DNA from 3 places in the Rhizobium sp. Root491 genome. Region 2 is predicted to be linked to each of the others. Evidence: riboswitches for the same ligand, from Rfam matches in the RefSeq annotation. Region 2 holds a riboswitch; each other region holds the start of a gene.

Region 1 (7,646 bases), on a different contig from region 2:
CCGTTACCGATTGGAAACGCACCGCAGAAGGCTGGCGCTGCGAGAGCGGTCCTTTCTCGAAAATCCCTGAAGGCGAGGAGGCGGATTACCGCGCCTGCATGCTGGGCTTTCGCGATTACGTCAACAAGAACGGCTTCAAGAGCGTGGTTCTCGGCCTTTCCGGCGGTATCGATTCGGCGATCTGCGCTGCGCTTGCTGTTGATGCGCTGGGCGAAGAGCGGGTGCGCTGCATCATGCTGCCGTATCGTTACACCTCCGAGGATTCGCTGAAGGACGCAGCCGATTGCGCCAGAGCGCTTGGCTGCCGTTACGATATCGTGCCCATTGCCGAACCTGTGGAGGGGTTCCTGTCGGCGCTTTCGGAAATGTTCGAAGGCACGGAAGAAGGCATTACCGAAGAAAACCTGCAGAGCCGTACACGCGGCACCATTCTCATGGCCGTTTCCAACAAGTTCGGCTCAATGGTGGTGACAACAGGCAACAAGTCGGAAATGTCGGTGGGGTATGCGACGCTTTATGGCGACATGAATGGCGGTTTCAATCCCATCAAGGACCTCTACAAGATGCAGGTCTACGCCATCTCCAGCTGGCGCAATTCCCATGTGCCGCCGGGCGCGCTCGGGCCATCCGGCGAAGTGATCCCCGCCAATATCATCTCCAAGGCGCCATCCGCCGAATTGCGACCCAACCAGACAGACCAGGATTCGCTGCCGCCCTATCCGGTGCTGGACGATATTCTGGAGTGCCTGGTGGAAAAGGAAATGTCGGTCGAGGAAATCCTCGCGCGTGGCCATGATATCGCGACGGTGCACCGGATCGAGCATCTGCTCTATCTCGCCGAATACAAACGCCGCCAATCCGCGCCCGGGGTGAAGATCACCAAGAAGAACTTCGGCCGCGATCGCCGTTATCCGATTACCAACCGGTTCAGGGACAGGTAGTCGAAGGAGGGCATGGAGGGAGCTTGCTGGACCCCGAATCTAGTTCGGGGTGACGGAGTGCGGATGCTGCGGCTTCGCCATATATCGATGGCGAAGAAGCATCCTTTTCCTCCAACGGCGCGGACACGCCGCGCCGTCTCCCTATCTCGTTAAATAACCTGCCCCACATCGATGCGGTTACCATCCGGGTCTTCGAAAACGAAGGCCCGCAGGCCATAATCCTTGTCCTGCAGACTTTTGATGATGCGAAGCCCGTGGCTTTTGCAAAGCGCATGCAGCGCGTCGGCGTCGCTGACCAGCATATGCGCCACATTGAAGGGGGCCGGTTTGTGCGTTGACTGCAATGTCAGGTGCAACTCGGCGTTACCTTGTTTCAGGATCATGAAACCGACAGGGTTGCCGTTTTCGAAGGTCTTTTCGAAGCCCAGCACACGGACATAAAAGTCATGGGCCTTCTCGATATTCTTGACAGGAAGCATTGCGGCGATCCGACCGAAGCGGATGCCGTGATCGGCGATGGTGTTCATCGCGGAACCTCGGATCTGGGAGAAACGGGCAGGGGTGCGGGCGGTGCCGGAACGCTGCTGTTTTTTCCTATTTGAATTTGCAGGGCGGTGCCTGCGGCAATAGGATCATAATCACGGCGGTGGCGGATGCAAACGGAATGTTTGTGCCATTCAACGCTCCACGCCAGACGATCGACAGGCCTGGGAGGCAGCATGCGCAGTTCCATCGAAATCTTCAACATCCGCACTCGGCAGATGCGGGTGGTCTGGCAGACGCCGGAGCTGTTCGAGGCTCCGAACTGGTCGCCGGACGGGAAATACCTGCTTCTGAACTGCGACGGTCTGCTTTATCGCCTGTCACTTGCCGGCGACCCTTCGCCGGAAAAGGTCGATACCGGCTTTGCGACAATCTGCAACAATGACCACGGCATTTCGCCTGACGGTTCGCTTTATGCCATTTCCGACAAGGTGGAGTTCGGCAAGAGTGCCATCTATCTGCTGCCTTCGACGGGCGGAACGCCGCGGCTGATGACGAGGAACCTTCCCTCCTACTGGCACGGCTGGTCGCCGGACGGGAAAGGTTTCGCCTATTGCGGCATTCGCGATCAGGTTTTCGATATTTATTCCATGGACATAGACAGCGGCGTTGAGACACGCCTTACCCATGGTGAGGGCCGCAATGACGGGCCGGATTATTCGCCGGATGGAGAATGGATCTATTTCAACTCCAGCCGCACCGGCCAGATGCAGATCTGGCGCGTGCGGGTGGATGGCTCGGCCGTCGAGCGTATCACCGACAGCGCCTACGGCGACTGGTTCCCGCATCCGTCTCCCAGCGGTGACAAGGTCGTCTTCGTCTCCTACGACGCCGATGTCTTCGACCATCCGCGCGACCTCAACGTGCGCGTGCGGCTGATGGATATGGATGGCGGCAATGCCGAAACGCTGTTTGACCTTTTCGGCGGGCAGGGAACGATGAATTCGCCCAACTGGTCACCGGACGGGGATGAGTTCGCTTATGTGCGGTATTTTCCCGTTGGGTGATGCGGTAGGGGGTGCTTCAGCCGGCGCGCGTCTGCGCGGCGGCTGAAGGGCGCAATACGCAGGTGAGGTGGCCACGGTCACATTGCCGCATCGCTGCGCAAGATACTTGTATTTGCAATCTTTGTTGCTCATAAGCTTCTTCGTCAGGTGCCCGCCCTTTAGGGCGGGAGAATCGGGAATCCGGTGCAAGACCGGAACGTGCCCAGCGCTGTGAGGCGGATGCCCTTTTTCTTGATGCCACTGAATCCATTCGGGAAGGCGAAAGTGGGCGGATGAAGCCGAGTCAGAAGACCGGCCTGACAGGATAGACCAGACCGCGTGGACGGCGGCAGGTTGTTGCAGCAGCGCGTCGTGCAGGCGAAAACCGGAGCCGGTTTTCGTGGCGGCGCGCCAGCATTGTTGGGGATAGACGATGCCGACCGATCCACTCGCGACCAGTTCGCTCGACGCCAATGCATTCGATCACGCGCTTTCGCCCGCCTATCCGTTTTCCGAGGGGGAGCGAGAGGCGATCTACCGTGCCATCGAAACCCGCCGTGATGTGCGCGACCAGTTCCTTCCGGATCCATTGCCGGAAGATGTGGTCGAGCGCTTGCTGAAGGCGGCGCATTCCGCGCCTTCGGTCGGTTTCATGCAGCCGTGGAATTTCACGCTCGTCACTGACGGTGCGGTCAGGCAGGCAGCCTGGGTTGCCTTCAGCCGCGCCAATGGCGAGGCGGCGGCGATGTTCGAGGGGGAGCAGCAGGCGCTTTACCGCAGCCTCAAGCTTGAGGGCATCCGCAAGGCGCCGCTCAGCATCTGCGTCACCTGCGATCCGACGCGTGGCGGCAAGGTGGTGCTGGGCCGTACCCACAATCCGCGCACCGATGTCTATTCCACCGTCTGCGCCATCCAGAACCTCTGGCTTGCAGCGCGCGCCGAAGGCATCGGCGTCGGCTGGGTCAGCATTTTCCACGATAGCGACATTCGCACCATTCTGGAGATTCCCGACCACATCGAGATCGTCGCCTGGCTATGCCTCGGCCGCGTCGATACACTTTATACCGAGCCGGAACTGGCGGTGAAGGGTTGGCGCCAGCGCGTGCCGCTGGAGGAGCTGGTGTTTCGCAATCGCTGGGGTGGACGGTAAAGAGAAGACGCGACCATCTTGTGAGTGAGACAGAGCGTTGCCAACTCCATACCGCGTGCTTGATGGGAGCTATTGCTGCGGCTGAATGCCCTTCAGCGCCGGGTTTTTCAGGTCGATCCGCCCTGTCTGGTCGGGCAGGAATTTAGGGCCGATGACGCGGACCCTGCTGTTGTTCGGGTCATAGTCGCGTTCCGGAACCGGTTGTTCCGGCGGCTTTGCGGCCTGCTGCAGTTCGGTTGGTTTTTTGGGGGTGTCGCCTTGCGGTGATGGAATGGTCGTGATGCTGGAATAGGGTTTCTCAGCTTCCGGCCGCGCAGCCTCCTGCTGCTTCATCTCCTCGTGATAGGCGGCCATGTTGCAGGCGCAGCCTGGGGCTTTCGTTGAGGCATTTCGATAGGCAAAGGCGGTCGGCAGGTCCTTGTAGGGCTTTCCTGTTTCAGCCGAGACCATGTCAGCCGTTTCCTGCTCCGTCATGGAGTGGAAATAAAGCTCCGTCTGCGTACCCGGGCACATTTTCTGGCATTGTTCGGCCTGCGCACGGAAATCGAGCGGCGAGGCATTGGAAGCGATGGGGAAGAACGAGCCGTCGCAGGTGCGCACGCACAGCGTCCTGAGCCCGCCTTCCGCAGCGGCATTGGGGTAGGGCGAAAGCCCCGCCTGTCCCGGCGGATTGCTCTGTTCGCCGAAGGCGTCGGGGTAACGTGTCACATCGGGTGCCGTCGGCTGGCGCGCTTCCGTTTCCGGAATGGCGCTGCAGCCATTGGCGTCGAGTGCGGCGAGAATGCGCTGGCGTCTGATGTCGCCATCATCGTTGCCCTGGGCCGCCATGGCATCGTCGCGGTCACGGATGATGGCATCGCGTTCGCTCTGCGCATCCGCCATCGCGTCGCTGATCTCTGCGCAGAGTTCCGCATTCGGGCTGCCATAAACGGTGACGCTTGCGGATGAACAGCCGTAACGGCGCAGATCGTTCCTGATCCTGCGGATCTCGATGTTCTGGCGGGTGAGCGCATTGGCGTAACGCCGTACCTCGGCGGTGTTGCCGATGACACGCGGCGGTTCGCGCAGCTGCGCATAAAGCGTATCGCAGACCTGATCCGCGAAAGCAGCGGCCGGGGCGATGAAAACAAGGGGAAGCAGGAGGCCGATAATGCTGCGGCGCCGGGTCAATGGTGCGATCCGTTCGATGTCCCCGGCCGGTGGCGAGGGTGTTATGCTTCGGGAAATCCGTGTTTCAGGAAGATAACATAAGCTGTTGCCGCAATGCGGCAACAGCATGTTCAAAACTGCGTTAATGCGCCTTCATCAGACCGAAGGGTGCGATGCCTGCACGACGGCAAAGGCCGCCATGTTGACAACGCCGCGCGAGGTGACGCTGGGCGACAGTATATGGGCGGGAAGCGCCGTGCCAAGCAGGATGGGGCCGACATGCAGGCCCTCCGTCAGCGTGCGGGTGACGCCGAGCGTGATGTTTGCGGCATCGAGGTTCGGGAAGACCAGCAGGTTTGCTTCGCCGGTCAGCACGCTGTTGGGCATGGCGCGCTTGCGCAGCGCTTCCGAAAGTGCCGAGCCGCCCTGCATTTCGCCGTCCACTTCCAGTTCGGGTGCCGCTGCCTGCACGATCTTCAGGGCGCGGCGCATCTTGCGGGCGCTTTCCGAATCGCGCGACCCGAAATTGGAGTGGCTGGCGAGCGCGATCTTCGGCGTGATGCCGAAGCGGCGGATTTCCTTTGCCGCGAGAATGGCCATTTCAGCCACTTCTTCGGAGGTCGGATCGTTGTTGACGAAGGTGTCGGTGAGGAACAGCGCGCCCTGCTGGGTGATGAGCAGGCTGAGGCCTGCGAAAGAGCGAACGCTTTCCTGCTTGCCGATGATCTGGTTTACGTCGCGCAGGTGCCGGTCGTAACGGCCTTCCAGACCGCAGATCAGCGCATCCGCCTCACCACGCTTCACCGACAGCGCGCCGATGACCGTGGAGTTGGTGCGCACGATGGTGCGGGCCGCCTCCGGGTTGATGCCGGCGCGGCCGACGAGGGCGAAATAATCATCGACGTAGTCGCGGTAACGCGGATCGTCTTCGGGATTGACCACCGCGAAATCGGTATTCGGACGGATGCGCAGGCCGAAGCGCTTCAGGCGCGTTTCGATGATCTGCGGGCGACCGATGAGGATCGGGATGCCGGTGCCTTCTTCCAGAAGCACCTGTGCGGCGCGCAGCACGCGCTCGTCTTCGCCTTCAGCAAAGATGATGCGCTTCTTTTCGGCAACCTTGGCGGCGTTGAAGACCGGTTTCATGATGAAGCCGGAACGCCAGACGAAGCGGTTCAGCTGGTCGAGATAGGCTTCGAAATCGCTGATCGGCCGGGCGGCGACGCCGCTTGCGGCGGCAGCACGGGCAACGGCCGGCGCGATGCGCAGGATGAGGCGCGGATCGAAAGGCGAGGGAATGAGGTAGTTCGGGCCGAAGATCGGCGTTTCGCCGCTATAGGCCTTGGCGGCGACTTCCGAGACTTCCTCGCGGGCAAGCTCGGCGATGGCCTGCACGGCGGCCATCTTCATTTCCTCGTTGATCGTGGTTGCGCCGCAATCCAGCGCGCCGCGGAAGATATAGGGGAAGCAGAGCACGTTGTTGACCTGGTTCGGGAAATCCGAACGGCCGGTGCAGATCATCGCATCCGGGCGGGCAGCGCGGGCCACTTCCGGCATGATTTCCGGATTGGGGTTGGCAAGCGCCAGGATCAGCGGATTTTCCGCCATGCGCTCCAGAAGTTCCGGCTTCAGCACGCCTGCCGCCGAAAGACCGAGGAAGACATCCGCGCCGTCGATCGAGTCGGCCAGAACCCGCTTGTCGGTCTTTTGCGCGTAAACTTCCTTCCACTCGTCCATCAGCGAGTTGCGTCCGTCATAAACGAGGCCCTCGATATCGTGGACCCAAATGTTTTCTTTCTTTGCGCCCATGGCGACAAGCAGATTGAGGCAGGCAAGGGCTGCCGCACCGGCGCCTGACGCAACGATCTTGACGCTCGAAAGCGATTTTCCGGCCAGTTCCAGCGCGTTGGTGACGGCGGCGGCGACGATGATCGCCGTGCCGTGCTGATCGTCGTGGAAGACCGGGATGTTCATCTTCTCGCGCAGCTGGCGCTCCACCTCGAAACATTCGGGCGCCTTGATGTCTTCAAGGTTGATGCCGCCGAAGGTGGGTTCCAGCGCTGCGATGGTGGAGACCATGTCGTTTATGCCGGGCGCATCGATCTCGATATCGAAAACGTCGATGCCGGCGAATTTCTTGAAGAGGACGGCCTTGCCCTCCATGACCGGCTTGGACGCAAGCGGGCCGATATTGCCAAGGCCAAGCACTGCCGTACCGTTGGAAATCACTGCAACGAGATTGGCGCGGGCGGTATATTCCGCCGCCATTTCCGGATTTTCATGGATGGCGAGGCAGGGGGCGGCGACACCCGGCGAGTAGGCAAGCGCCAGATCGCGCTGGTTGCCAAGGGGCTTGGTGGCCTGGATTTCCAGCTTGCCGGGGCGCGGGTAGCGGTGGAAAAAGAGCGCCTGTTCCTCGATGTCGGCCTTTGCCGTGTTGGCGGGCGTGTTGTTCTTATCGTGAGAGGTCATGTCTTCCACCGTCATGTCTGGTTCAATTCCGGCCCTCTGAATACAACAAACTTTCCCGTGGTACAGCCGTTATTTGCCGCCCCCTTATGCAAATGCGGGCATGGCTTATTCGCGTTTTCGTGATGCCATCAGTCATATTCCATACAAAAACCGGCCATTGTCATGTTGCTGCAACACGAGTCTGGTTCTGAGAGGGAAGAAAGCCGCAGGGACGCAACCGAACAAGGGGATTAAATCCGTGGCCGGTCAAATTGAAACCAGACAGTTCAGAACGCTTTTCATTTCGGATGTCCATCTCGGTTCCAAGGCGGCCAAGACGGATTTTTTGCTCGACTTCCTGAAACATCACGAGGCCGATACGATCATCCTGGTCGGTGACATCATCGACGGCTGGCGCCTGCGCCG
Region 2 (7,646 bases):
ATAGCCCGGGCCTGGCTGCCTACCGCTCCCTCGATGATTTCTGGCAGCGTAACACCCTGAAGATCGTGATGTTTGAGGGCAAGGCGGGTGGCGGAGACTATTCTTGCTCTGACCCAATCCGGAAAACCGCCATCGATGATGACGCTGGAAAAATCGATGATGGAGGCTGCAGCGATGACGGCTTGCGCAAGGGCCGCGGCCGTTTTTCCGATCCAGCTTTCCAGCGGCTCGCCGAAATCGATCCATTCATCCGGCGAGAACCACAGGGGACGGGGATCGATGCCGCGTTCGCGCAACATGTTTTCCAGAACGAAGATGGAGGCGATTTTCAGAAGCTGGACCGTGTTGCCGTCCTGCCCCTGAACCGGAAGGGGGCCGATTGCACCGGCGGTGCCCGTCTTTCCGGAAAACAGTGCGGAATTTAAAACGACACCGCCACCGATGAAGGATCCGATGAAGATATAGAGAAAATCGGGGTAGTTCTGGCCTGCACCAAAAACCAGTTCTGCACCGCAGGCACTGGTCGCATCGTTCTGCAGGAAAACCGGATAGCTGACGCCATTCGCAATTTCGGAGCGGATATCGACGTCGCGCCAGCGCTCCATCTCATTCTGCGGCGCGCCCACCTCCTGCGCCCAGTTCCACAATTCGAACGGCGCGGCAATGCCGACACCGGCAATTTTCTGCCGTTCGGCCGGAGAGAGCTTGGATTCGAGTTCCGTGATACCCTCGATGACGAATGGCAAAATCCATTCCGGCATAGGATAGGGGTAAGTTCTGCGGAGCTTCAGCTTGATCCGGCCGACGAAATCCATCAGCACCAGATCGACGCTGCGACGGCCGATTTTCACGCCAAACGAGAAGACGGCATCGGGATTGAGGCGCATCGGCGTCGAAGGCTGCCCGACTTTGCCGCGCAGTCTTTCGCCACGAATAAGAAGACCGTCACTTTCGAGCGAGCGCATGATGACCGAGACGGTCTGCGCCGAGAGACCGCAAAGCCTGGATATTTCGGCTTTCGACAAGCCGCCGTGGCGGCGAACCAGCGACAGCACAAGCCGCTCGTTATAGGCACGCACCCCGATCTGGTTGGCGCCGCCGCTCATATCCATGTTGGTGGACGGCGCGGGCGGCGCCGTCTCGACAGATTGTCTCATAGTTTCATCCTCCCGCCCGCCATATCCGCCGCGACCGATACATGCAGGCTTTATGGCAATCTTGCTATCGCAACGTTAAACGACGCGGCGATATTCCTCCCTGCCGCTTGTTAGAATGCCATACGGAATTAATAATTCAATCGGATTTATTTATTGACAGCCGTTTCCTTTGGTGGTTCCATCTGTGTCAACGGTCGCTGTTCTCGGAGGAGACGAGATCGTCGGGTAACCGTCACGGTACTCAAACATTCAATGGGAGGATTACAATGAAGACGACTGTTTCCGCTCTTCTGGGCGCGCTAGCGCTCGGCGTTTCTTTCGCGTCCGTCGCGTCCGCCGCCGATACTTCGGTTTGCCTGATTACCAAAACCGACACCAATCCCTTTTTCGTCAAGATGAAGGAAGGCGCCACCGCCAAGGCTAAAGAACTTGGCGTGACGCTGAAGTCCTATGCCGGCAAGATCGATGGCGATTCCGAAAGCCAGGTTGCCGCGATCGAGACATGCATTGCCGATGGCTCCAAGGGTATCCTGATTACCGCATCGGACACCAAGGGCATCGTTCCGGCCGTGCAGAAGGCGCGCGATGCCGGTCTTCTGGTCATCGCCCTCGATACACCTCTCGAACCCGTTGATGCCGCTGACTCCACTTTCGCTACCGACAATCTTCTGGCCGGCGAGCTGATCGGCAAATGGGCTGCTGGCACCCTCGGCGACAAGGCCAAGGACGCGAAAATCGCCTTCCTCAACCTCACGCCTTCCCAGCCAACCGTTGATGTTTTGCGCAACCAGGGCTTCATGAAGGGCTTCGGCATCGACGTGAAGGACATCAACAAGATTGGTGATGAAGACGACAAGCGTATCGTTGGTAATGATGTTACCAACGGTAACGAAGAAGGCGGCCGCTCTGCGATGGAAAATCTGCTGCAGAAGGATCCGACCATCAACGTCGTTCACACCATCAACGAACCTGCAGCTGCCGGTGCTTACGAAGCGCTGAAAGCCGTCGGCCGCGAAAAGGATGTTCTGATCGTTTCCGTCGATGGCGGTTGCCCTGGTGTCAAGAACGTTGCGGAAGGCGTGATCGGCGCAACGTCTCAGCAATACCCGCTGCTGATGGCGGCACTCGGCGTGGAAGCCGTCAAGAAGTTTGCCGACACCGGTGAAAAGCCGAAGCCGACCGCAGGCAAGAACTTCTTCGACACCGGCGTAACGCTGGTAACCGACAAGCCGGTCAAGGGTCTCGATTCGATCGACACCAAGGAAGGCCTGAAGAAGTGCTGGGGCTGATACTTCACCGTTGAAATCAGCGGGGGCAATTTGCCCCCGCCCTTGAACCGGAATGGTTAAAAAGAACGATCTGGGTGATCGGACAGGAACAAACGAGCGCGCCCGGCGTCCGTGGACGTAACTGAGGCACGCTTCTCAACAGTTTGAATCTACGCATTGTCCCCTCTGGAAAATAATCCCGGGTTCGGGGCTGATGCGATGGAGCGATCGGGAGGAAAATCCATGAGCGATCAGCCAGTGCGGGCTCAACCGCATAATGAATTTGAAAAAGTGCTGTCGGGAAGTTCGACCCAGGTCGCTGCTTTCGATACGCACAACAAGAGTTTGCTTGAAAAATTCCAGCACTTTCTGCATTCCAGCCCGGCGGCCGTACCGCTGATCGTTCTGGTGTTGTCGCTGGCTGTCTTCGGCATGACCCTGGGCGGCAAGTTTTTCTCGGCCTTTTCGCTGACCCTTATCCTTCAGCAGGTGGCAATCGTCGGCATCGTCGGCGCGGCACAGTCGCTGGTCATTCTGACTGCGGGCATCGATCTTTCGGTCGGTGCGATCATGGTCCTGTCCTCCGTCGTCATGGGACAGTTTACGTTCCGCTATGGTTTGCCTGCCGAACTCTCGATTATCTGCGGTCTCGCAGTCGGCGCATTTTGTGGCTTTATCAATGGCGTGCTGGTTTCGCGCATGCGGCTACCACCCTTCATCGTTACACTGGGCATGTGGCAGATCGTGTTGGCCACCAATTTCCTCTATTCGGCCAACGAAACGATCCGCTCACAGGATATCGTCCAACAGGCGCCCATTCTCCAGTTTTTCGGCAACAATGTCCGCATCGGCAGCGCCGTCTTCACCTATGGCGTCATTGCGATGGTTCTGCTGGTTGCCCTGCTCTGGTATGTGCTGAACCGCACCGCCTGGGGTCGACATCTCTATGCAGTGGGTGATGATCCTGACGCAGCCGAACTTGCCGGCGTTAACGTCAAGCGCATGCTGACGACCGTCTACACACTTTCCGGGCTTATCTGCGCCTTCGCGGGCTGGGCTCTCATCGGCCGCATCGGTTCGGTATCGCCTACCGCCGGTCAGTTCGCCAACATCGAATCCATCACCGCAGTGGTCATCGGCGGCATATCGCTGTTTGGCGGACGCGGCTCAATCATGGGCATGATCTTCGGCGCGCTGATCGTCGGTGTCTTCTCTCTCGGCCTGCGACTTATCGGAACAGACCCACAATGGACCTATCTGTTGATCGGCGTCCTTATCATCTTGGCTGTCGCAATCGACCAGTGGATCAGAAAGGTAGCAGGCTGATGGCAAAAGAACCTATCCTCACAGCACGCAATCTCGTTAAACGCTACGGTCGTGTGACTGCGCTCGACAATGCCGATTTTGACCTTTATCCGGGCGAAATCCTCGCCGTCATTGGTGATAACGGTGCTGGAAAATCCTCTCTCATCAAGGCGATTTCCGGTGCGGTGACACCCGATGAAGGGGAGATCAGGCTGGAAGGCAAGCCGGTACAGTTCCGCTCGCCGATCGAGGCGCGCAAGGCTGGTATCGAAACCGTTTATCAGAACCTTGCGCTGTCTCCCGCATTGTCCATAGCCGACAATATGTTTCTCGGCCGTGAAATCCGCAAACCCGGTATTCAGGGAAGCCTGTTCAGGGCACTGGACCGTCCGGCGATGGAAAAGTTTGCCCGCGAGAAACTCTCTGAACTCGGCCTGATGACGATCCAGAACATCAATCAGGCGGTGGAAACCCTCTCCGGCGGCCAGCGCCAGGGTGTTGCGGTGGCGCGTGCAGCCGCCTTCGGCTCCAAGGTCGTCATCCTTGACGAACCGACAGCGGCGCTCGGCGTCAAGGAAAGCCGCCGCGTTCTCGAGCTTATTCTGGATGTACGCGCGCGAGGGCTACCGATCGTTCTCATCTCGCACAACATGCCGCATGTTTTCGAGGTTGCTGACCGGATTCATATTCATCGGCTGGGCAAGCGTTTGTGCGTCATCAATCCGAAGGACTATACCATGTCCGACGCCGTCGCCTTCATGACGGGCGCCAAGGAAGCGCCAAAGGAAACGCTGGCCGCATGACGTTGAAGCTTGAAACGATCGTCGAAGACGTTCTTCGGCGGGCTGAGGATAAATCTCGTTTTATCATTGCCATTGCCGGTCCCCCTGGGGCCGGCAAATCCACGCTGGCGGATGCCCTGTGCGGTGCCCTCGTGGCGCGCGGCGAGGCTGCGGCTGTCCTGCCCATGGACGGCTTCCATATGGATAACGGTATTCTCGAAGAACGGGGGCTCTTGCCGCGAAAAGGCGCACCGGAGACCTTCGACGTGCGCGGCTTTCTTGATATCGTCTCCGCAGTTCGTCAGGGCGGGCAGGAAGTTCTTGTCCCGGTTTTTGACCGCTCCCGCGAAATTGCCATTGCCTCCGCTCGCGCCATCGCGCCAGAAACACGCTTCATTCTTGCCGAAGGCAACTATCTGCTGTTGAACGAGGCGCCGTGGACGAAGCTTTCCGGCAGCTTCGATCTTACCGTCTTCGTAGGCCCATCCGTTGCGGTGCTCGAGGAACGCCTGCGGGATAGATGGCAGGGCTATGGTCTCGATGCGACCGAGATTCACGCCAAACTGTTCGAAAATGATCTTCCCAACGGAAAGCGGGTGATTGAAAACTCACGCCCCGCCGATATTCGCATCGATATCTGGAAATAACCCGCCGCTTCCGTCCGTAGGCGGCATCGAACATTCACCGTTAAGCCTTTGTTGACCATGTGTTGAATCTTTTTGATCCACAGGGTGGGGCTTTCGCATGTCTAATTATTGACGAAAAAAATTCCTCATATACTATATGTGGTGTTCAAGGTTCTTTCGATTCGCAAGCGTCGGGAGCTAAGACGGGAATTCGGTGCGCAACACCATTATGGTGAAGCAATGCCGAAACTGCCCCCGCAACTGTAAGCGGTGAGCATCGTTCCGATTTGAGCCACTGGCGCTAAAAGCTCCGGGAAGGTGGGAATGGATGTTTTGACCCGCAAGTCAGGAGACCTGCCTTGAGCGAAAACGTCCACGGGCGGGGTGTCCGGAAGGAAGGTGTATGACGCAAATGAATTGCGTGCGCCCTTTTCTGCCCCCTCCAGAACAAGCTTCGGGGTGAAGTCATGCCAGTGCATTTTTATAAGTTTCTACGCTCGTCGGTGTAGACAGAGATCTTACGCGGCCTGAGCCGCGCGCCTCGCCAGAATGACAGAACCATCGCCACCCGCTTGTGATTGCAGGCGGGCAATGTTGAGCCGTGCGTAAAAGCGGCTTCGAAAGAGGAAACAATGACCGTCACCGTTTACAGCAAACCCGCCTGCGTCCAGTGCACTGCCACCTATCGTGCGCTTGACCGCATCGGTGTCAGCTACGAGATCGTCGATATCTCCGAAGATGCGGATGCCCTCGATCGCGTTCGCGGCCTTGGTTACATGCAGGTTCCCGTGGTCGTTGCGGGCGAACGCCATTGGGCGGGTTTCCGTCCGGACATGATTGGCTCGATCAGCTGAGGAGGCGATGCGATGGGGCTGATTGTCTATTATTCCAGCCGGTCTGAGAACACTCATCGCTTCCTTCAGAAACTGGGGCGACGATTGCTTCGCCTGCCGCTCGGCGCCGAGGAAGACGTTACTCACGTGTCGGAGCCCTATGTTCTCGTCACCCCCACCTATGGGGGCGGCGGCATGAAAGGAGCGGTACCGAAACCGGTTATCCGGTTTTTGAACGAGCCCTCAAACCGAAATCTCATTCGCGGCGTCATCGCGGCGGGAAATACGAATTTTGGCGCAGCTTTCGCATCCGCCGGAGATATCGTGTCGCGTAAATGCGCGGTGCCGTTTCTCTACCGCTTCGAGCTTCTCGGCACGGAGGAAGATGTCGCCAACGTCAATCATGGATTGGAACGATTTTGGACACGCTGACCTCGAGCGCGGTGCGCAACACGGATGCCAAACAACAAGTAACCGGCGCGCCGAAACACCTGGACGCGGGACTGGACTATCACGCGCTGAACGCGATGCTGAACCTCTACGATGAAAACGGGAAGATCCAGCTCGACAAGGACCGCCTTGCGGCACGGCAATATTTCCTTCAGCACGTCAATCAGAACACGGTGTTTTTCCATAATCTCAGGGAAAAGCTCGATTATCTCGTGACCGAGGGATATTACGAACAGGAGGTGCTGGACCACTATTCCTTCAATTTCGTCCGTGACCTCTACGACGAGGCCTATGCCAGAAAGTTCCGTTTTCCGACATTTCTCGGCGCCTTCAAATATTATACGTCCTATACGCTGAAGACCTTCGACGGAAAGCGTTACCTGGAGCGTTATGAGGACCGCGTCTGCATGGTGGCGCTGGCTCTGGCGCGTGGCGACGAGCAGCTTGCCCGCGATCTGATGGATGAAATCATTTCCGGCCGCTTCCAGCCGGCAACCCCGACCTTTCTCAACGCGGGCAAGAAAAGCCGCGGTGAACTGGTTTCTTGTTTTCTGCTGCGTGTGGAAGACAATATGGAAAGCATCGGCCGGTCCATCAATTCAGCATTGCAGCTTTCCAAGCGTGGCGGTGGCGTAGCACTGTCCCTGACCAATATTCGCGAAGCCGGCGCGCCGATCAAACAGATCGAAAACCAGTCCTCCGGCGTCATTCCCGTCATGAAGCTGCTGGAAGATTCGTTCTCTTACGCCAACCAGCTTGGCGCGCGCCAGGGCGCTGGCGCGGTCTATCTGCATGCCCATCACCCCGACATCATGCGTTTCCTCGATACCAAGCGCGAAAACGCCGACGAAAAAATCCGCATCAAAACCCTTTCGCTCGGCGTGGTGATCCCTGATATCACCTTCGAACTCGCGAGAAACAACGAGGATATGTACCTGTTCTCGCCGTATGATGTTGAGCGGGTCTATGGCGTGCCGTTTACCGAGATTTCCGTCAGCGAAAAATATCAGGAAATGGTCGCCGACAGCCGCATCCGCAAGAAGAAGATAAAGGCACGCGAGTTCTTCCAAGTCATCGCAGAAATCCAGTTCGAAAGCGGTTACCCCTATATCATGTTCGAGGATACGGTTAACCGCGCCAATCCGATCGCCGGCCGTATCAGCATGAGCAATCTCTGCTCGGAAATCCTACAGGTCAGCGAGGCGAGCGAATTCAACGACGATCT
Region 3 (7,646 bases), on a different contig from region 2:
ACCCTTTCGGCAATACGGATGCCACCGGAAAGGCACCGCGCACCCAATCCTGACACCCGCACGGATTGGACGGGCCCCTGCGGGAGTGCGATGCAAACCCGCAGGGCGACCCACCACCTGTTTAAGACACTCGAAGCAACCTCATTCACGCGCGGCGTGCCGCGCGCCTGACCAACCATGAGGATAAGTCGATGTATTTCAGCCCTGATGGCGATGTTCAGTCGGTACTCTACGTCAATCTTGTCATCGCCCTTTGCGCGATCCTGTTTACCATACTGGCCGACCCGCGCAGGGTCCTGGACCGGTTGGCCTTCAGTGCGATTATGCTGCTGTCTCTTGGCCTTTACATATTTTGGCGCGCCACCGATACGCTGCCACCCTTCGAGCTTTCTCTGGAGACTGCCTGGAATTACATTTATTTCACCTTCGAGCTGATCTCCGTTCTTTACGCCATCGGCTCGATCCTGATCCTGACGAGGCGGACGGACTGGACTTTCCTGGCTGATAGAGGGGAAGCCGCGATTGCAACTAATCCCGATGCGCCACTCGTTGACGTCTTTATCTGCACCTACAACGAACCTTTGAACGTCCTTGAGAAGTCGGTTATCGCGGCCCAGGCCATGCAATATCCGCAGCTGCGTGTTTTTGTCTGCGACGACACGCGCAGGCCGGAAGTGCGGGACTATTGCGAGACGGTCGGCGTCAATTATGTGACGCGCCCGGACAATAGACATGCCAAGGCGGGAAATCTGAACAATGCACTTGAACACACCAATGCGCTGCCACAGGTTTCCGATTTCATCATGGTTCTGGATGCGGACTTCGCGCCACAGGCCAACTTCCTTCGTCGCGTAACCGGTCTTTTCGCCGATCCCAAGGTAGCGGTTGTGCAGACACCGCAATTTTACTTTAATTGCGACCCAATCCAGCACAACCTCGGCATCCGCAATTCCTTCGTTGATGATCAACGTGTATTCTTTGATGTATTCCAGCCGGCCAAGGACGCGGTCGGTTGCGCTTTCTGCGTCGGGACGAGTTTTGTCGTGCGGCGTGCGGCGGTCAACGAGCTCGGCGGGTTTCCGCATGATGCACTTTCCGAAGATATGCTGCTGACCTACCGCCTGATGGAGCGAGGTTACGTCACACGCTGGCTCAACGAAAAACTCAGTGTCGGTCTATCGGCTGAGGGCCTGCCAGAATATATCACGCAACGCACGCGGTGGTGCCTGGGCACCATTCAGATCGGCCTTCTGCGTACGGGACCATTGTGGCGTGGCAAGTTCACGCTGACACAAAGGCTGCATTATCTGCACGGGCTGTTTTGCTGGCTGTCGAAGCCTTTCATTCTCTGCCTGTTGCTGGCACCATCGATCTACTGGCTGACAGGCGTTTCCGCCCTTCAGGCCGACGAGCTGATGTTCATGAAATTTGGACTGTCGTCACTGGCTTTGTTTTGGGCCTACTCCACCTGGATATCGGGAAAACGCACCCTACCGCTGTTCACCGAAGTGACGCATGCGTTGACCGCTGTTCCCATCACCATCACGTTGTTTCAGGCTATGCGCAAACCCTTCGGACGTCCCTTTAAAGTCACGGAGAAAGGTGGTGACCGGTCACAGGTGCGCATTCATGGGCCTACAGCGCTATTTTTCGCAATCGTCACCGTCACCTCCGCGGTTTCAGTTCTGCTCGCCGTTTACGCATGGGACGCCCCTGTAGAATTTTCGGCGCGAGATTGTCTCAACCTCATCTGGTCGGCGGTCGCCATGGTGATTGCCTTCACCAGCCTCATCTGCTGCATTGAATTACCACGTGTCGACAAGGAAGAGCCGATCGGCGTGGATCTCGAAGGTCGATTGCGGTGCGCAAGCGAGGTGAAGGCGGTACGGATCGTGGCGCTTTCGACCGAAACCGCGACCCTGGCGGATTTCAACCGGTCTTACGCCGAGGCAGAGTCCCTGTATGTGCCCGAGGTGGGCTGGGTGCAGATCGATGCAACGAAAGTCTCGCAAACGCCCGGCAAATTCACTCTCACCCCCACTGCCGACCAGCATCGTGCAATCTTGAGGCTGCTGTTCCGCAATGCGCCCGAAAACGTCGCGGAACAGGGCGACCTCCTGAAGTCCATGCAGATGTTACTCGCAAGGGCCTTCAGCTAAAACAATTCGCGCCAAACCCGGGACCGTGCTCGACGTAAACTGCAAGCTAGAGGCGGGCTTGTTTGGAAAAGCGCTCACCAAACGGAAAACTCATGTCTGTCAAATCGATCGTCGCGACAGTTCTCATGACCTGCTTCACAACAGGAGTGGTCGCTGGTGGCGATGGGCGCACCGGTTCCGGATCAGTTCGCGACCGCCTTGCTGTTAGCTTGTGCGCGGGTCTCGTTGGGAAGATGGACAAATCCACCACCCCCTTCGTATTTCGGAGCTTTGAGCCTGCACCAGGCGGCAAAGCGCTTGATCCCGCTCTTTCAAATGCGGGTTTCACCTATGACAATGCCCTGGCGACGATTGCCCTTTTTTCCTGTGGCAACGATACCGAGGCAAAAAGGGTTGCCGATGCGCTGCTGCTCGCCGTCAACAACGATCGCTATTACAGCGATGGCCGCCTGCGCAACGCCTACCGTTCCGGCCCCGTTGCGAACGAAAACGATGCTATGCTTTTGCCCGGTTTCTGGAGTGAGGCCAGCAAGACGTGGGTCGAGGATGACTATCAGGTCGGCAGCGCAACGGGCAACCTGGCCTGGGCGGCACTTGCGCTTCTCACTGCCAGTGAACGATTAAGCAATCCGTCCTATGTGCAGGCAGCGACCAAACTCATGCGCTGGATCGATGCGCATACGGCGGGCGTCCGCGATATCGGCTACACAGGTGGCACATTCGGTCATGAGCCTGCACCGGCCAAACTCGAGTGGAAATCGACGGAACATAATCTCGATGTGTATGCCGTTGCGGGTTGGCTCGCCGAAATTGAGGGAGCGCGCGCCTGGCAGGCGATGCGGGACAAAACACGCAAATTTCTTGATGCGATGTGGAATGAGCAGCAGGGACGGTTTTACGTCGGCAGCCTACCCGGAAGCGACACACCCAACTCGAGCCAGTCCGGAATAGATTCCGAGCTCTGGCCCATTCTCGCCGTGCCGGAGTTTCGGGGCCGCAGTGGGCGTGTTCTGCATTGGGTTGATCGGCATTATGCGGTTGCGGGAGGTTTTGATTTTAACGACGATCGGGATGGTGTGTGGCTGGAAGGTACGGCCCAGGCCGCGCTGGCATTTCAGCAGGTCGGCGATGCCGACCGGGCCGAGGCGCTGCTTGCCACCATCGCCGCACAAATATCTCCCGATAACCTGATCTACGCGACAGTCGGGGACGAACTGACGACCGGGCTGATGATCGGGCCGACCTCGACCTTTGCCGACTTCAAATATTTCAGGTTGCCGCATGTTGGCGCCACTGCCTGGGCAATCCTTGCAGCGAAAGGCTGGAACCCTTTTCTTCGAAAAAGCGGTTGTATTCGTCTTTGTGAGGGATAACTGTCCGTCTCGGCGGCAGCAGGAGGATATTGCTCCAGGCCGTTGCGCCGGAGATTGGAAACGGGGACGCATGACGCTGCTGAAAGCGGCGAAAAGCGTAAAACCGCAACGTTGACTGCCGACTAGCAGTTCCAGTGATTCAAGCCTGACGGTACGATTAACGAAGCCGAATACCGCCCACTGCCAGACCTGTCAGATGCCCGGTGCGGATCGGAACTCCCTGTGCACCTTCAACGACATGGGGCGGTTCGAAGGCCCGAGCACAAATTCGGCGGTGCTGATGCGGATACGCGTCCGTGATGTTATCGGCCCGCAATTTAAGGGTGCTTGCCTTCGCTCATTCGCTATTTAATTCAAACGCCGATTCCTTTATTAGCGCTGCGCCGGCACAGTAGGGCATGTCCGAATAGCATCCCAACCTCCGGCGAGGCCGCTTCAATGAAACGCCTGTGGCAGGCGAAATCATGCGCGCCTTCTAGCTGCCCCAATTGCCTCCTGAACCGTCGATCGACGTACTGGCTCTTCTGGAGCGACTAAGTCTGGCGGAACGCGCTCTGGGCGCCTGGACGGTATCACCAGGCTGCTCCCGCGCTAGGAACTATTCGTGGTGTGGTCTGATCCTTTCAACTGCGTGGAGCGAGACGTTTGCCACGGCCAGGTCCGCGTATGTGAGAATCGCCTGACAACGCCGAATGCAACCTACTCGGTCGGAACCGGCGATGGAAACGCAGACTTAAGGACATAAAGATATCGTTATATGATGTTGACCGATGGCGTAGCTTACCATATGGTCGTCACGCCTAAGGTTCCCCAGTCGTTGCACGCAACGTGCCGGGGCTAAGAGGGAAGTCGGTGCTCCGTGTCATGCGGAAAAGCCGACGCTGCCCCCGCAACTGTAAGCGGCGAGCTGAAGTCCAACATGTCACTGGTTTACCCCGGGAAGACGGACGGAAGTGATGATCCGTGAGCCAGGAGACCTGCCTTTGGTGAAATAACGTCCACGGGCGGGGTGTCCCAGTGTGCCGTAGCAAAGGCTGCATTGTCGCGGCCTGTCTTGCTATGCGTCCGCAGACCCATGCCCCCAACTTTACAGGGGCACAACATGTCTCAGACCTGCATTTTTACGATCACGAGCGTACCCTTCGATGAGGACTATCGTCCTTCAGAAAATACGCGCATCACCACCAATTTCGCCAATCTGGCTAGGGGCGAAAAGCGGCAGGAAAACCTGCGCAATGTCATGCGCATGATCGACAGCCGCTTCAACGCCCTCGCTCACTGGGATAATCCCAAATCGGACCGATACTCGGTCGAGTTGGAGATCATTTCGGTCGATATGAGCTTCGATGTCGCAGGTGAAAAATTTCCCCTCATCGAGATACTGAAGACGACGATCATCGATCACAAAACCAGTGAGCGTATCGACGGCATTGTGGGGAATAACTTCTCCTCCTATGTGCGAGACTACGACTTCAGCATTGTCCTGCCGGAGCATAACAAGAGCGTTCCTGCCTTCAGCATTCCGGCCGACTTCGGCGACCTGCATGGAAACCTGTTCAAGTCTTTTCTGCGGTCGGATGCCTACCGCTCGTACTTTCGCAAGCCGCCGGTCATTTGCATCAGCGCCTCGACCAGCAAGACCTATTACCGGACCGAAAATCATCACCCCGTGATGGGCGTCGAATACCGGCAGAATGGGTTCTCGTCCACCGACCAGTATTTCGGGAAAATGGGATTGCAGGTTCGCTACTTCATGCCTGCAGGCAGCGTTGCGCCGTTGGCCTTCTACTTTGTTGGGGACTTGCTGGGCGACTACTCCAATATTGAGCTAATCGGCGTCATCAGCACGATGGAAACGTTTCAGAGAATTTATCGCCCCGAAATCTACAATGCGAACGCAGCAGCCGGGACATTTTACCAGCCCAACCTCAAGCACCAGGACTATTCGCTGACCCGGGTCATTTACGATCGCGACGAACGAAATCGCTTGGCGGTGGATCAGGGTAAGTTCACCGAAAAACACTTCATCAAGCCATACCGCGCCGTCCTTGAGCAATTGTTTGCTCACCGCCCCGCCTGAGCATCACTTAGAAGAGGTCCCATCGTGAAGAAACTTCTCCCCACATCGACGGCTGGCAGCCTGCCGAAACCCTCCTGGCTTGCGCACCCCGAAAAACTGTGGTCGCCCTGGAAGCTGGAGGGCGAGGAATTACTGGAAGGCAAGAGAGATGCCCTGCGCCTTTCACTGGACGATCAGCAACAGGCCGGCATCGACATCGTCAGTGATGGCGAGCAAACACGCCAACATTTCGTCACGACTTTCATCGAGCACCTCGACGGGGTCGATTTTGCAAAACGCGAGACAGTCAGAATTCGCGATCGCTACGATGCGAGTGTCCCAACAGTCGTCGGCGCCGTGTCTCGCCAGAAGTCCGTGTTCGTCGAAGACGCCAAGTTTTTGCGCCAGCAGACCAAACAACCCATCAAATGGGCGTTGCCGGGTCCGATGACGATGATCGATACTCTCTTTGACGGCCATTATAAGAGCCGTGAAAAGCTTGCCTGGGAATTTGCCGGGATACTCAACGAGGAAGCAAAGGAATTGGAGGCTGCCGGCGTCGATATCATCCAGTTCGACGAACCTGCCTTCAACGTTTTCTTTGACGATGTGAATGACTGGGGTGTTGCCACTTTGGACAGGGCAATTGAAGGGCTGAAGTGCGAGACCGCCGTCCATATCTGCTACGGTTACGGCATAAAGGCCAATACGGATTGGAAAAAGACACTCGGGTCAGAATGGCGGCAGTATGAGGAAACTCTCCCCAAGCTGCAGAAATCCGGCATCGGTATGATCTCCCTCGAATGCCACAATTCTCATGTCCCAATGGATCTTCTGGAACTTGTTCGAGGTAAGAAAGTGATGGTCGGGGCCATCGATGTGGCAAGCAATACCATCGAAACCCCGGAGGAAGTCGCTGCAACGCTGCGCAAGGCGCTTAAGTTTGTCGACGCAGATAAACTTTGCCCCTGCACCAATTGCGGCATGGCCCCCCTGTCTCGTCGTGTGGCAAGAGACAAGCTGAATTCCTTGAGCGCAGGAGCTGAGATCGTCCGAAGAGAGCTCACTGTTTAGTTTTTTGATAGTCTGAACCTGCGGATGGCAGCCGTTCGCCGCCACCGCGCCCATCGCGACAAACGCTGGGAGACTTACGAATGGCTATAAGGTCACGGCGCGGATCATCCTGACGGCTTCGACGGATGTCCGCCTCTTGGCGCAAAGCTGCCAAGACGGCCTGTTCAAGCCGGCAATTCCGAAGAGCAGGTCGTCCCCAGATTAGAAAATTTACACATTCATTACCACCTCAACTGAGGATGTGATGGTTTTCATCCTTTCAAGGCGCACAACAAGTCGCTTGCCATGTAAGTCCGTCGCTATCCACCGTCCACGAACCCGTCTACGTCAAACGGGTGCTGCTTGCTTTGCACTACTGCACTCGATATTCGCGTGGCGCGACACCGAACTGGTTCCGAAACGATCGGCTAAAATGCGAGAGGTCATTGAATCCCCATCGGAAAGCGATCTCTCCAATAGAGCTGCCACGTTTGGTACGCAGATCGTCCGCGCATTTTTGCAACCTTTGCCGAAGCAAAAACTGGCTAAATGTCTCGCCGCTGTCTTCCAGCAGTCGGTGAACATAGCGAACCGAAATGCGGAAATGTTCGGCTGCCTTCGCCGGTGTCAGTGCCGGATCTGCCGCATGCGAAGTGATGTAATTGATCAGGGAAAAAGCGAGCTGATTGCGCAATGTCCCCCTTGCTCGGTCCCCCTCGCGATCGGATACGCCGAGAACCAGCGCAACCAGTTCCACCAAATGGTTGGTGATGGAAAAGGACGCGGCGGCGTCGAGATGCTCGGCATTCATCGCAATCGATGACAGATAGTCGGTCGCAAGACACGCAAGTGGAGCACTGCTTCCTCGGAGCAGAGTACGATGGTCTTCCTGAACAGGTCAGGACAGAGGTGCAGACCTTCGCTGACGTCAATATCGCCTGGCTAGCGGAGCGGCTGCTCGATGCCGGCCTGACGGATGAGAAGGGGAGCGATGCGCGGGCA

The links. A riboswitch is a leader RNA that binds a small molecule or an ion and turns the genes downstream of it on or off. The one in region 2 is predicted to bind cobalamin.
Region 1: it holds a riboswitch for cobalamin, as region 2 does, so the genes downstream of both, bluB (5,6-dimethylbenzimidazole synthase) here and nrdH (glutaredoxin-like protein NrdH) in region 2, are expected to answer to the same signal.
Region 3: it holds a riboswitch for cobalamin, as region 2 does, so the genes downstream of both, ASD46_RS25780 (DUF1852 domain-containing protein) here and nrdH (glutaredoxin-like protein NrdH) in region 2, are expected to answer to the same signal.

The regions. Positions count from the first base shown of each region.
Region 1 is NZ_LMFF01000016.1:176,857-184,502, reverse strand. Features, by position in the region: gene ASD46_RS19380 (NAD+ synthase) at 1-941, shown strand, start outside; gene ASD46_RS19375 (VOC family protein) at 1,091-1,468, opposite strand; gene ASD46_RS19370 (TolB family protein) at 1,661-2,491, shown strand; cobalamin riboswitch at 2,620-2,806, shown strand; gene bluB (5,6-dimethylbenzimidazole synthase) at 2,904-3,620, shown strand; gene ASD46_RS19360 (DUF2865 domain-containing protein) at 3,690-4,790, opposite strand; gene ASD46_RS19355 (NADP-dependent malic enzyme) at 4,926-7,241, opposite strand; gene ASD46_RS19350 (UDP-2,3-diacylglucosamine diphosphatase) at 7,471-7,646, shown strand, end outside.
Region 2 is NZ_LMFF01000001.1:1,352,906-1,360,551, reverse strand. Features, by position in the region: gene ASD46_RS06750 (ROK family transcriptional regulator) at 1-1,157, opposite strand, end outside; gene ASD46_RS06745 (sugar ABC transporter substrate-binding protein) at 1,424-2,446, shown strand; gene ASD46_RS06740 (ABC transporter permease) at 2,669-3,751, shown strand; gene ASD46_RS06735 (ATP-binding cassette domain-containing protein) at 3,751-4,533, shown strand; gene ASD46_RS06730 (nucleoside triphosphate hydrolase) at 4,530-5,159, shown strand; cobalamin riboswitch at 5,291-5,515, shown strand; gene nrdH (glutaredoxin-like protein NrdH) at 5,771-5,992, shown strand; gene nrdI (class Ib ribonucleoside-diphosphate reductase assembly flavoprotein NrdI) at 6,005-6,403, shown strand; gene nrdE (class 1b ribonucleoside-diphosphate reductase subunit alpha) at 6,391-7,646, shown strand, end outside.
Region 3 is NZ_LMFF01000020.1:112,588-120,233, reverse strand. Features, by position in the region: gene ASD46_RS25795 (hypothetical protein) at 1-53, shown strand, start outside; gene ASD46_RS25790 (glycosyltransferase family 2 protein) at 192-2,159, shown strand; gene ASD46_RS25785 (hypothetical protein) at 2,252-3,532, shown strand; partial or broken gene ASD46_RS27985 (Fic family protein) at 3,982-4,124, shown strand; cobalamin riboswitch at 4,319-4,532, shown strand; gene ASD46_RS25780 (DUF1852 domain-containing protein) at 4,635-5,612, shown strand; gene ASD46_RS25775 (methionine synthase) at 5,637-6,665, shown strand; gene ASD46_RS25770 (helix-turn-helix domain-containing protein) at 7,018-7,455, opposite strand; gene ASD46_RS25765 (hypothetical protein) at 7,554-7,646, shown strand, end outside.